Regions from separate parts of the Tepidibacillus fermentans genome, predicted to be linked through region 2. Evidence: riboswitches for the same ligand, from Rfam matches in the RefSeq annotation. Region 2 holds a riboswitch; each other region holds the start of a gene.
What was found. Region 2 has a riboswitch for S-adenosylmethionine ahead of metX (homoserine O-acetyltransferase MetX). Riboswitches for the same ligand answer to the same signal wherever they lie in the genome.

Region 1 (3,286 bases), on a different contig from region 2:
TAACAGCAGTTGTAACTAACATAACAGGTGTGTTATAAAGCTGATAACCATAAATAATTGCCATATTTCCTAGGCCGCCGCCGCCCAGAACTCCAGCCATAGCTGAATAGCTGATCAAGGCAACCAAGGTAACAGTAATCCCTGACAGAATGGAAGGCATCGCTTCAGGTAGGTAGACTTTAAAAATGATTTGGCGGATATTCGCCCCCATCGATAAGGCCGCCTCAATGACCCCTTTATTCACTTCTCTTAAGGAAGTTTCAACTAGCCGAGCGAAAAATGGCGCAGCCCCAACGATTAAAGGTACGGTTGCAGCCGTAGAGCCAATCGGTGTCCCTACTATTTTACGAGTAAAAGGAATTAATAAAACCATCAAAATAATGAATGGTATTGAACGGAAAACATTCACGATGACAGATAAGATGATATTGAGTATACGGTTTTCTAATAATTGTCCCTTATCCGTTAGAACCAAAAAGATTCCTAATGGTATTCCAAGGATGACGGTAAATAAACCCGATATTCCAACCATATATAATGTTTCTAACGCTGCTTCAAATAGCTGCGTCCATTCACTTGGTTCCAACCACATTCTCCACCACCTCCACTTCTACCCCGCAATTTGAGAGAAATTGAATCGATTCGTTTAATTTATCTACTGTTGTCTTCACTTGAATATATAACGAACCATAGGAAGAACCTTGAACATATTGAATGTTTCCTTCTAAAATATTGGCCTCAACATCTAATGTTTTCACCCAGCGACTAATAATTGGCTGGTTGGCGTTTTCACCGACAAATTTACATTTTAAAATGTAACTTCCTTTTTCCAACGGGATTTGGCGAATGGTTTCTTCTGTATCCATATGTTCAGTTACTTGCTTGACAAACTCTTTAGTAATTTGTTGTTTTGGGTGGGTGAACACCTCTAGTACAGGGCCTTCTTCAACAATTTCTCCTTGATCGATCACAGCTACTTTATGACAAATTTTTTGAATCACATGCATCTCATGAGTAATTAAGATAATGGTAATTCCCATTTTTCGATTAATCTCTTGCAACAGCTCAAGGATTGAATCCGTCGTTTTGGGATCAAGCGCGGAAGTAGCTTCATCACTTAACAATACCTTTGGACGGTTCGCCAAAGCTCTAGCAATCCCTACTCTTTGTTTTTGCCCACCACTTAATTCTGAAGGATAGGCATTTGCCCTTTCTGTTAAACCAACAAGATCGATTAACTCATTCACCCTTTGATTGATCTCTTCTTTTGGTACACCAGCAATTTCTAAAGGAAAGGCAATATTCTCAAAAACCGTTCGGGACCATAATAAATTAAAGTGTTGAAAGATCATCCCAACTTCCTGTCTCGCTTTACGAAGTTCCTTCTGACTTAATCGGTTCATTTGGCGACCATCTACCCAAATTTCCCCTTCTGTTGGCTCTTCTAACATATTGATTAAGCGGATCAATGTACTTTTCCCAGCCCCAGAGTAACCAATGATCCCATAGATTTCACCTTTTTCGATTTCTAAATTAATTTCCTTTAAGGCAACAACTTCTTCTTTGTTACCGTTATATACTTTTTTCACCTTATGAAGTCGAATCAATTCTATTCACCACTTTCTATGTCACAACAAAGCTTGTTGATATTTTTCTACATTGACAAAATAAAAATCCTTTCTGAAAAACTCAGAAAGGATCCCTAATTTTAACGAAAGTCCTTTCCTTATCTTTCAGAACAAAAAGTCCTGCAGGAATTGGCACCTTCCCATAATATTATGGTAGGTTGCCGGGCTTCATAGGGCCAGTCCCTCCACCTCTCTAGATAAGGATACAACACTTATTCACTTCATCAAATCAATGCTTCATAACAGATGAATAAATAGTACCACCTCATAATAAAACTGTCAACAAAAATTTTATAACGAAAATTATGGATAAATATTACAAAACTTTTCGTAGGAATGAAAGAGTACGCTCATTTTGAGGAGCATTAAATATTCTTCTGATAGGTTTATGGATGACACTTCAAATGGCTGTCTATTCATAGATCATCATATTATTCGACTGATGTCGTCATCTTCTACTTTGTCTTAAGTTTTAGCTTAACGCTACTAACCAACTTGATTGAAAAAAATGAATCAAGACTTAAAATGAGAAAAAGGAGCCTCGAACTCCCTTTTCTTTCATATTGCAGTAACTTTTTTTGATCTTCGTGAGATAAAATCAATCTTTTTGGCTAAATGATAAAGTTGTTGGGTTGTTTTTGTTTTTATGACAATCTTTTTCGTACCAGATAATTCTTTAAAACAAGATATTGTTAGTTTATTGGGTTCATACTTTACCGATTGAATGGCTTTTGCTGGAATGTCTATGTAAGCATATTTTGGTTCTAAAAAACCAATAAATAATCTCTTACTATAGACTACCACATCTAAGTCTGCAAGATACCGATGATAATCGGTTATTAATTCTTTTACCTTTCCATTATAGAGAATAAAATCAAATCCATCGGTTTGCAGCTGAATGATATTAGATTGTTCCTTTTTGGCCGTTTTTGGTTTTTTAACTAAAAAGTAATAACTGATGAGTAAGAAAAGAAGGATCAAAAATATCGTTATAAACCCGATCACGGTTATCATTCTTTTCTCTCCTTTCAGGAGTTAAAGCTTCCGTTATTCCTTCCCTTTTTTTGCTTTTCTTTTTAATTTTGGTGAGGATTGAACCATTTGTTCTACCATATCAATATGAGGCGGGATTTTTTGTTCTTGATCCTTTTTCAAATGGATTCCCCTCCTTTTCCTTTGTTAAAGTTACGTTACCCGATTCATGAAACCATTATTCGATGAATCAATCACTTCCATTTATTCACAATGAATCAAAAAATTATTAAAATAAATTGATAAAATTAATTCAATTGATGATTGAAATTTATCGAATAGTTGCATAACATATAATAAAAAGAAATTAGAAGTTAGAAGTTAGATTAGATAAATTGGCGAGAAGCCAATTTTTATCATTGAATGCGAGGGGAAAAAATAATGGAATACCTCTGTCCATTATGTGAAAAAAAACTAACTAAAATTGAAGAAGGTTGCGAAAAATTGCATCAATGGTTTGCAGAACTTAAGGGTAAAACATTATGGAGGATTCGTTATCTGAATAAGTATGAGTATATCTTTTTGTCTGAAGATGACTTTCAGCGTTTACAACAGCAAGGTGCTATGATTTTAGATGAGACTACCCATTGGGAACAGTTTGACCCTGATAATTTTTCGGGAATTAC
Region 2 (3,286 bases):
CAATTCGGTTGTTCATCAAACACTAAATCACTTAGAACCATTAATTTAAAAAAGGCGTCCCATCCTTCAATATCATTACTTGGATCTGCTTCTGCATACCCTTTTTCTTTTGCTTCCATTAACGCTTGCTCAAAAGAGATTTTTCCTTTCCGCATTTGTGTCAGAATATAATTCGTCGTACCATTAAGGATCGCTTCAATTTTTGTGATATGGTTTACTTGTAATAATTCTTGTAATGTACGAATGACAGGAATAGCACCAGCCACACTTGCTTCATAGGCTAGTTGAAAACCAGTTTGTTCAGCAATCTTACGTAATTCTTTTCCATGGAAAGCCATTAATTCTTTATTTGCTGTAATCACATGACACCCTTTTGTTAATGACTGCTCAATATATGTTCTTGCTGGTTCAATTCCACCAATCATTTCAATCACAAAATCAATCTCTGGCAATTGAAGGATATCCACATAATCAGTAGTAAGGATAACCGAAGGATCAAGATCAATCTCTCTTTTTTTTTCCTTATTTTTAACAAGAATTGCAACTACCTCGATCTTCTTACCTAATACTGCTTGAAGTTGAGTCTGATGTGTTTGAATCGTCTCATATACTCCTTTACCTACAGTACCCAAACCTAATAATACGACTTTAATCGATTCCATATATACCCTCCCTCACTAGATGAGCCCATTTCTCAAATTCAACTAAAAATCCATCATGGCCAAATTGTGTATCTACTTCGATGAATTTAGCTCTTCCACCTATTTTCTGGTAATGCTCGACTAGTTGTTCTAATTCTTTAGGTGGATAAAGCAAATCCCCTCGAAATCCAATGGCGATCATCGAAGCTTCCATTAGCTCTAAGGCTTTTCTCCAATCCCCACGGTCTTTTCCTAAATCAAATCGATCCATCGCTTTTAATAAATAAAGATAACTATTCGCGTCAAATCTCCGAGTCAATTTTTCTCCTTGATAACGTAAATAAGATTCCACTTCAAAAGTAGTCTCGTCATGACGAATACCCCAATTCGCATGTTGTGCTCTTTGAAAGCGAGCATTAAAGAGTTCAGCTGATCGATACGTAACCATCCCTACCATACGAGCAATTTTTAATCCATTAATCTGTTCATTTGAAAGATAATCCCCTTGATTCCATGCTGGATCATTTATGATTGCCAACCTTGCGATTAAGTTATAAGCAATCGCATAATCACTAAGATAGGGTGTGACTGCAAGAAGAATCAGCGTATCCATAAAATCAGGATAGAGAACCCCCCACTCCAATACCTGCATCCCACCTAATGATCCACCGATAATCGCCTTGACATGGTCAATTTTCAGCTTTTTTAAAGCGAGATATTGAGCGTGAACCATATCACGAATGGAGATGAATGGGAAATTAGCTCGATAAGAATTGCCTGTATCTGGGTCAATGGTTAATGGGCCTGTTGATCCATCACATCCACCAATCACATTCATCGTGATCACTTGAAATTCTTGCGTATTAATCGCTTTATCTGGCCCAATCAATCCTGACCACCAACCAGGGTTTTGTTCTGTTCCAACGGCAAATTGATTCCCTGTTAAAGCATGACATACAAGAATAACTGGTGCTTCCTTTGATCCTACCCGTTCATAAGCAATCTGTACATTTTTTAACTTTTTCCCTGATTCTAAAGATAACTCGCCAATTTCAATGACACTTGCTTCATAGGGTGATTGAATGATCGTTGTTACCATTAAAGTCCCCCCCCAAAAAGATAAATAAAAAACCCTCTTCATAAGAAGAGGGTAGTTCTTTTACACTCTTCTTATCTCTCGGAGATGATTCTCCGCAGGAATTGGCACCGCGTTTTTATAAAACCGGTTGCCGGGCTTCATTGGGCCAGTCCCTCCACCTCTCTGGATAAGAATAATCAATTAATATTCTCTTTTATTATTTAGATAAAATAACATGAACTCCGTAACTTTCATAAACATGAAAAAACCCTCTTCATAAGAAGAGGGTAGTTTTACGCTCTTCTTATCTCTCGGAGATGATTCTCCGCAGGAATTGGCACCGCGTTTTTAAAAACCGGTTGCCGGGCTTCATTGGGCCAGTCCCTCCACCTCTCTCGATAAGAAATCCTGTGTCGTTTTAGATTGTTAATGACATCATATAATCATTACCAGTCTATGTCAAGACAAAATTGAAATTTCTTTCCTTTTCGAGATTTCCTGTGATAATTTTTCACCATTTTTTTTAATCAAAATATATTGTTATAGAGGCCTAATGTGCGAGGTGAGTCAATGGCTGTTATTAAAACAAACATAAACGATTTGAAATTACTAGCTAGATTAATGCGGGCAGAAGCAGAAAGTGAAGGGAAACTTGGGATGTTGCTAGTTGGGAATGTTGGAGTAAACCGGGTTCGAGCCAATTGTTTAGATTTCAAAGGAATCCGAACCGTGCCGCAAATGATCTTTCAATCCCCAGGAGGATTCGAGGCTGTACAAAAATCCTATTTTTATCAAAGAGCACGCACTTTAGAAATCCAATTAGCTCGAAAAGTGGTCAATGGAGAAAAATATCATCCTGCTACTTTTGCCCTATGGTTTTTTAATCCAGGAAGAAGAAGTTGTCCTAGTAGGTGGTATATAGCATGGAATACAGGACGATATAAATCCCATTGTTTTTATGCACCTACTTATTCAGACTGTCCTTCAGTTTATGGAACTTTTTAAAAGGAGTGATTGTTTATGTATCCATACTATCCTTATTTTTATGATCTATTTTCAGCATCTCAATATGATCAAAATTTCCCCCAACCTATAATGCCGATGCAACCAATGTATCCAATGCAACCCATGATTCCAACACCCCAAGCCCCTGAACGCGGGATCGAAATTCCAGGGCAATTACCTTTAGAGGAATCCTATATTGAAAACATTTTGCGATTAAATCTCGGAAAAATTGCTACCATTTATATGACTTTTGAAAATAATAAAGAATGGAATGCAAAGGTGTTCCGCGGAAGACTAGAAGCAGCAGGTAAGGACCATATCATTATTAGTGATCCTGAAACAGGGAAACGGTACCTCTTATTGATGGTTAATCTTGACTATATTACTTTTGATGAAGAACTGAATTATGTTCCTCCAGCGATTCCAAGATAAACCCCCATGCTGTGCGCATCGAAAAAAGGCAGGAAATTAACGATTTTTTCCTGCCTTTTTAAAACCCATGGCTTGTATGATTCTAACGCACTCCGATACCTCGCGGTTTTCCTTGAATAAACAGTCGGTA
Region 3 (3,286 bases), on a different contig from region 2:
AGCCATTTTTTGTTCTAACTCAGCGATTCGGCTCTTTTTACTTTCTATGTCAAAGAGACCCCCTAATCTCTGCCAATCGTTTGGCCATCTTTTCTAGTTCATTCTTTAGTTCTCCCTGCGATATCATAGCTTCACCTCTTTAAATAAATCTCAAATTTCATCATACCATAGTTTACCCATTACTCCAAGGATTAGAAGTTGAGCAGAAAACTGAAACTTTCATAGCGACCATAAGCTTCTTTACTCATTTCAGTTTCCCTTCATCAACCGTACGTGAGGTTTCCCTTATACGGCTTCCGATGTTTTTCTTCCTTAGACTTTCGGTTATCCTAAGCCGCTAATTTGATTAACTTGTCTTTGATTAAGAAATTAATCTCTCCTAATTTCCCATGTTTACGCCGTTTATTCCGCTTCTTCTTCCACAATAATTAAGAAAAAAAGGTTGCTTTTGCAACCTTTTTACACTTTTTTATTTTTTTTATTTTCACTTTTGACTTGCTTGTAAGGCTTGATCTAGATCGGCAATCAGATCATTTACATTTTCAATTCCGATGGATAAACGAATCATTTCAGGAGTAACACCAGCACTAAGTTGCTCTTCAAGAGATAATTGTTGGTGGGTTGTACTTGCTGGATGAATGACTAATGATTTGGCATCTCCAACATTGGCTAAATGGGAGAATAGTTTTAAGTTGTTAATAAATTTTCTTCCTTCTTCGACTCCACCTTTAATGCCAAAGGTGAAGATTGCCCCTTGACCCTTTGGTAGGTATTTTTGTGCTAAATCATAATATTGATTTGAAGGAAGGCCCGGATAATTCACCCAAGTAACGAAATCATGGTTTTCTAAAAACTGTGCAATTTGCAAAGCATTTGCACTATGTCGCTCCATTCGTAAATGCAATGTTTCTAATCCTTGAAGAAGTAAAAAAGCATTAAAAGGTGAAATCGCTGCTCCCATATCCCTTAATAACTGAACCCTTGCTTTGATAATGTATGCTAATGATCCAAAGTCTTTGGTATATACCACCCCATGATAACTTGGATCTGGTTCCGTTAAACCTGGAAATTTACCATTATCCCAATTAAATTTGCCTCCATCGACAATTACACCGCCAATAGAAGTTCCATGACCACCGATAAATTTGGTCGCAGAATGAACAACAATATCAGCTCCATGATCAAATGGACGAAGAAGATAAGGGGTAGCAAACGTATTATCTACGATAAGAGGAATTCCTGCTTCATGGGCAATGTTGGCAACAGCCTCGATATCTAGCACATCAATTTTGGGATTTCCGATACTTTCAGCATAAATTGCTTTCGTTTTTTCGCTTATGGCTTGTCGAAAATTCTCTGTGTTACTTTGATCAACAAACTTAACCGTAATTCCTAGTTTCGGGAGTGTGGTAGAAAAAAGATTATATGTACCACCATACAAACTACTTGAGGATACGATTTCATCCCCAGCACCAGCAATGTTAAGAATTGCATAGGTAATGGCTGCAGATCCAGAAGCAAGAGCCAAGGCTCCAACTCCACCTTCTAATTGAGCCACGCGATTTTCAAATACATCTTGAGTGGGGTTCATTATTCGAGTATAAATATTCCCTGGTTCTTTTAAAGCAAATAAGTTAGCAGCATGATCTGTATCTTTAAATACATAAGAAGTGGTTTGATAGATCGGTACTGCTCTTGAACCTGTTACTGGATCAGGTTGTTGACCCCCATGTAAAGCAATCGTTTCGAATTCATAACTTTTTTCTTGACTCATCTTATTTCTCCTCTCTTTTTATGAAAATAAAAAACTCCCTCTCGATGAGAAGGAGTGAATAACCTTTCCCCCCCTCATCTTTCAGAATCATAAGATTCTGCTGGAATTAGCACCTGCCAACACAGTTAGACTGTGCGTCGGTTGCCGGGCTTCATTGGGCCAGTCCCTCCGCCGCTCTGGATAAGAGGCATAACCAATATGAAATTTTAAAGGAATTTGAATTCATTATAGTTTGACCCTGAAATCTTGTCAATCGATGAATGTGCTGCTAATGTGCTGCTCCATGACAGTGTTTATATTTCTTACCACTTCCACATGGACATGGATCGTTTCGACCGATTTTCTGTGCTGCACGAACTGGTTTTTTCTTCGAATTTGGTTCTGGATTGGTATTATCTACCGCATGACCCACAGCAACAGCCTCACGTTGAAGATGATTCTGGATTTGGGCTTTCATGATATAAGTAGCCACTTCTTCTTCGATGGCTTGGATCATGGCCTGGAACATTTCAAATCCCTCCATCTGATATTCCCGTAATGGATCTGTTTGACCATATGCTCTCAGATGAATCCCTTGCCGTAATTGATCCATCGCATCGATATGATCCATCCATTTACTATCGACGGCACGAAGAAGAATGACTTTTTCAAATTCACGCATATTCTCACCAAGTTCTTCTTCTCTTCGATGATATTGTTGTTCCACAACCTCACGGAAACGCTCCAAAATCTCTTCTGGTTCTTTGCCCCATATATCTTTTTCGGAAAGAGTTCCTTCATTTAAAAAGGTTGCATTGGCATGGTCTAATAAAGACTTCAAATCCCAATCTTCTTGGACTTGATCGGTTGGACAATGGATATTGACCAAACGTTCGGCAAAATTCATGATCATGTTGATAATGACATCACGCAAGTTATCACTTTCTAATACTTGTCTGCGCTGACTATAGATGACTTCCCGTTGCTGGTTCATCACATCGTCATACTGTAGTACGACACGACGAATATCGAAGTTATGACCTTCCACTTTCTTCTGAGCCGATTCAATTGCCTTTGTCACCATCTTACTTTCGATCGGTTGATCTTCTTCCATTCCTAGGCGATCCATCATTCCCATAATGTGATCGGAGCCAAATCTTCTCATTAAATCATCTTCAAGTGAGATGAAAAATTGACTAGAACCCGGATCTCCTTGACGTCCCGAACGTCCTCTTAATTGGTTGTCAATCCTTCGACTCTCATGCCGTTCCGTACCGATGATATGAAGTCCGCCTAGCTCAGCAACTCCTTCACCAAGAACAATATCCGTACCACGGCCCGCCATATTGGTTGCAATGGTTACTGCACCTGCTTGGCCAGCTTTTGCAATAATTTCTGCTTCTTTTTCATGGTACTTCGCATTTAATACATGATGTGGTATCCCCTTACGTTTTAACATGTCGGATAAAAGTTCCGACTTTTCAATTGAGATGGTACCCACCAGTACAGGTTGTTTTTTTTCATATCGGTGGA

Region 1: it holds a riboswitch for S-adenosylmethionine, as region 2 does, so the genes downstream of both, EDD72_RS10730 (methionine ABC transporter ATP-binding protein) here and metX (homoserine O-acetyltransferase MetX) in region 2, are expected to answer to the same signal.
Region 3: it holds a riboswitch for S-adenosylmethionine, as region 2 does, so the genes downstream of both, EDD72_RS04545 (homocysteine synthase) here and metX (homoserine O-acetyltransferase MetX) in region 2, are expected to answer to the same signal.

The regions. Positions count from the first base shown of each region.
Region 1 covers NZ_SMAB01000021.1:6,018-9,303, forward strand. Annotated here, with positions in the region: gene EDD72_RS10725 (methionine ABC transporter permease) at 1-592, opposite strand, end outside; gene EDD72_RS10730 (methionine ABC transporter ATP-binding protein) at 573-1,607, opposite strand; SAM riboswitch class I at 1,724-1,832, opposite strand; gene EDD72_RS10735 (hypothetical protein) at 2,187-2,642, opposite strand; gene EDD72_RS10740 (hypothetical protein) at 3,042-3,286, shown strand, end outside.
Region 2 covers NZ_SMAB01000010.1:43,740-47,025, forward strand. Annotated here, with positions in the region: gene EDD72_RS07605 (homoserine dehydrogenase) at 1-662, opposite strand, end outside; gene metX (homoserine O-acetyltransferase MetX) at 649-1,740, opposite strand; SAM riboswitch class I at 1,809-1,913, opposite strand; SAM riboswitch class I at 2,021-2,124, opposite strand; gene EDD72_RS07615 (cell wall hydrolase) at 2,290-2,724, shown strand; gene gerQ (spore coat protein GerQ) at 2,740-3,156, shown strand.
Region 3 covers NZ_SMAB01000005.1:36,664-39,949, forward strand. Annotated here, with positions in the region: one part of gene prfB (peptide chain release factor 2) at 1-51, opposite strand, end outside; one part of gene prfB (peptide chain release factor 2) at 53-127, opposite strand; gene EDD72_RS04545 (homocysteine synthase) at 485-1,774, opposite strand; SAM riboswitch class I at 1,846-1,961, opposite strand; gene secA2 (accessory Sec system translocase SecA2) at 2,043-3,286, opposite strand, start outside.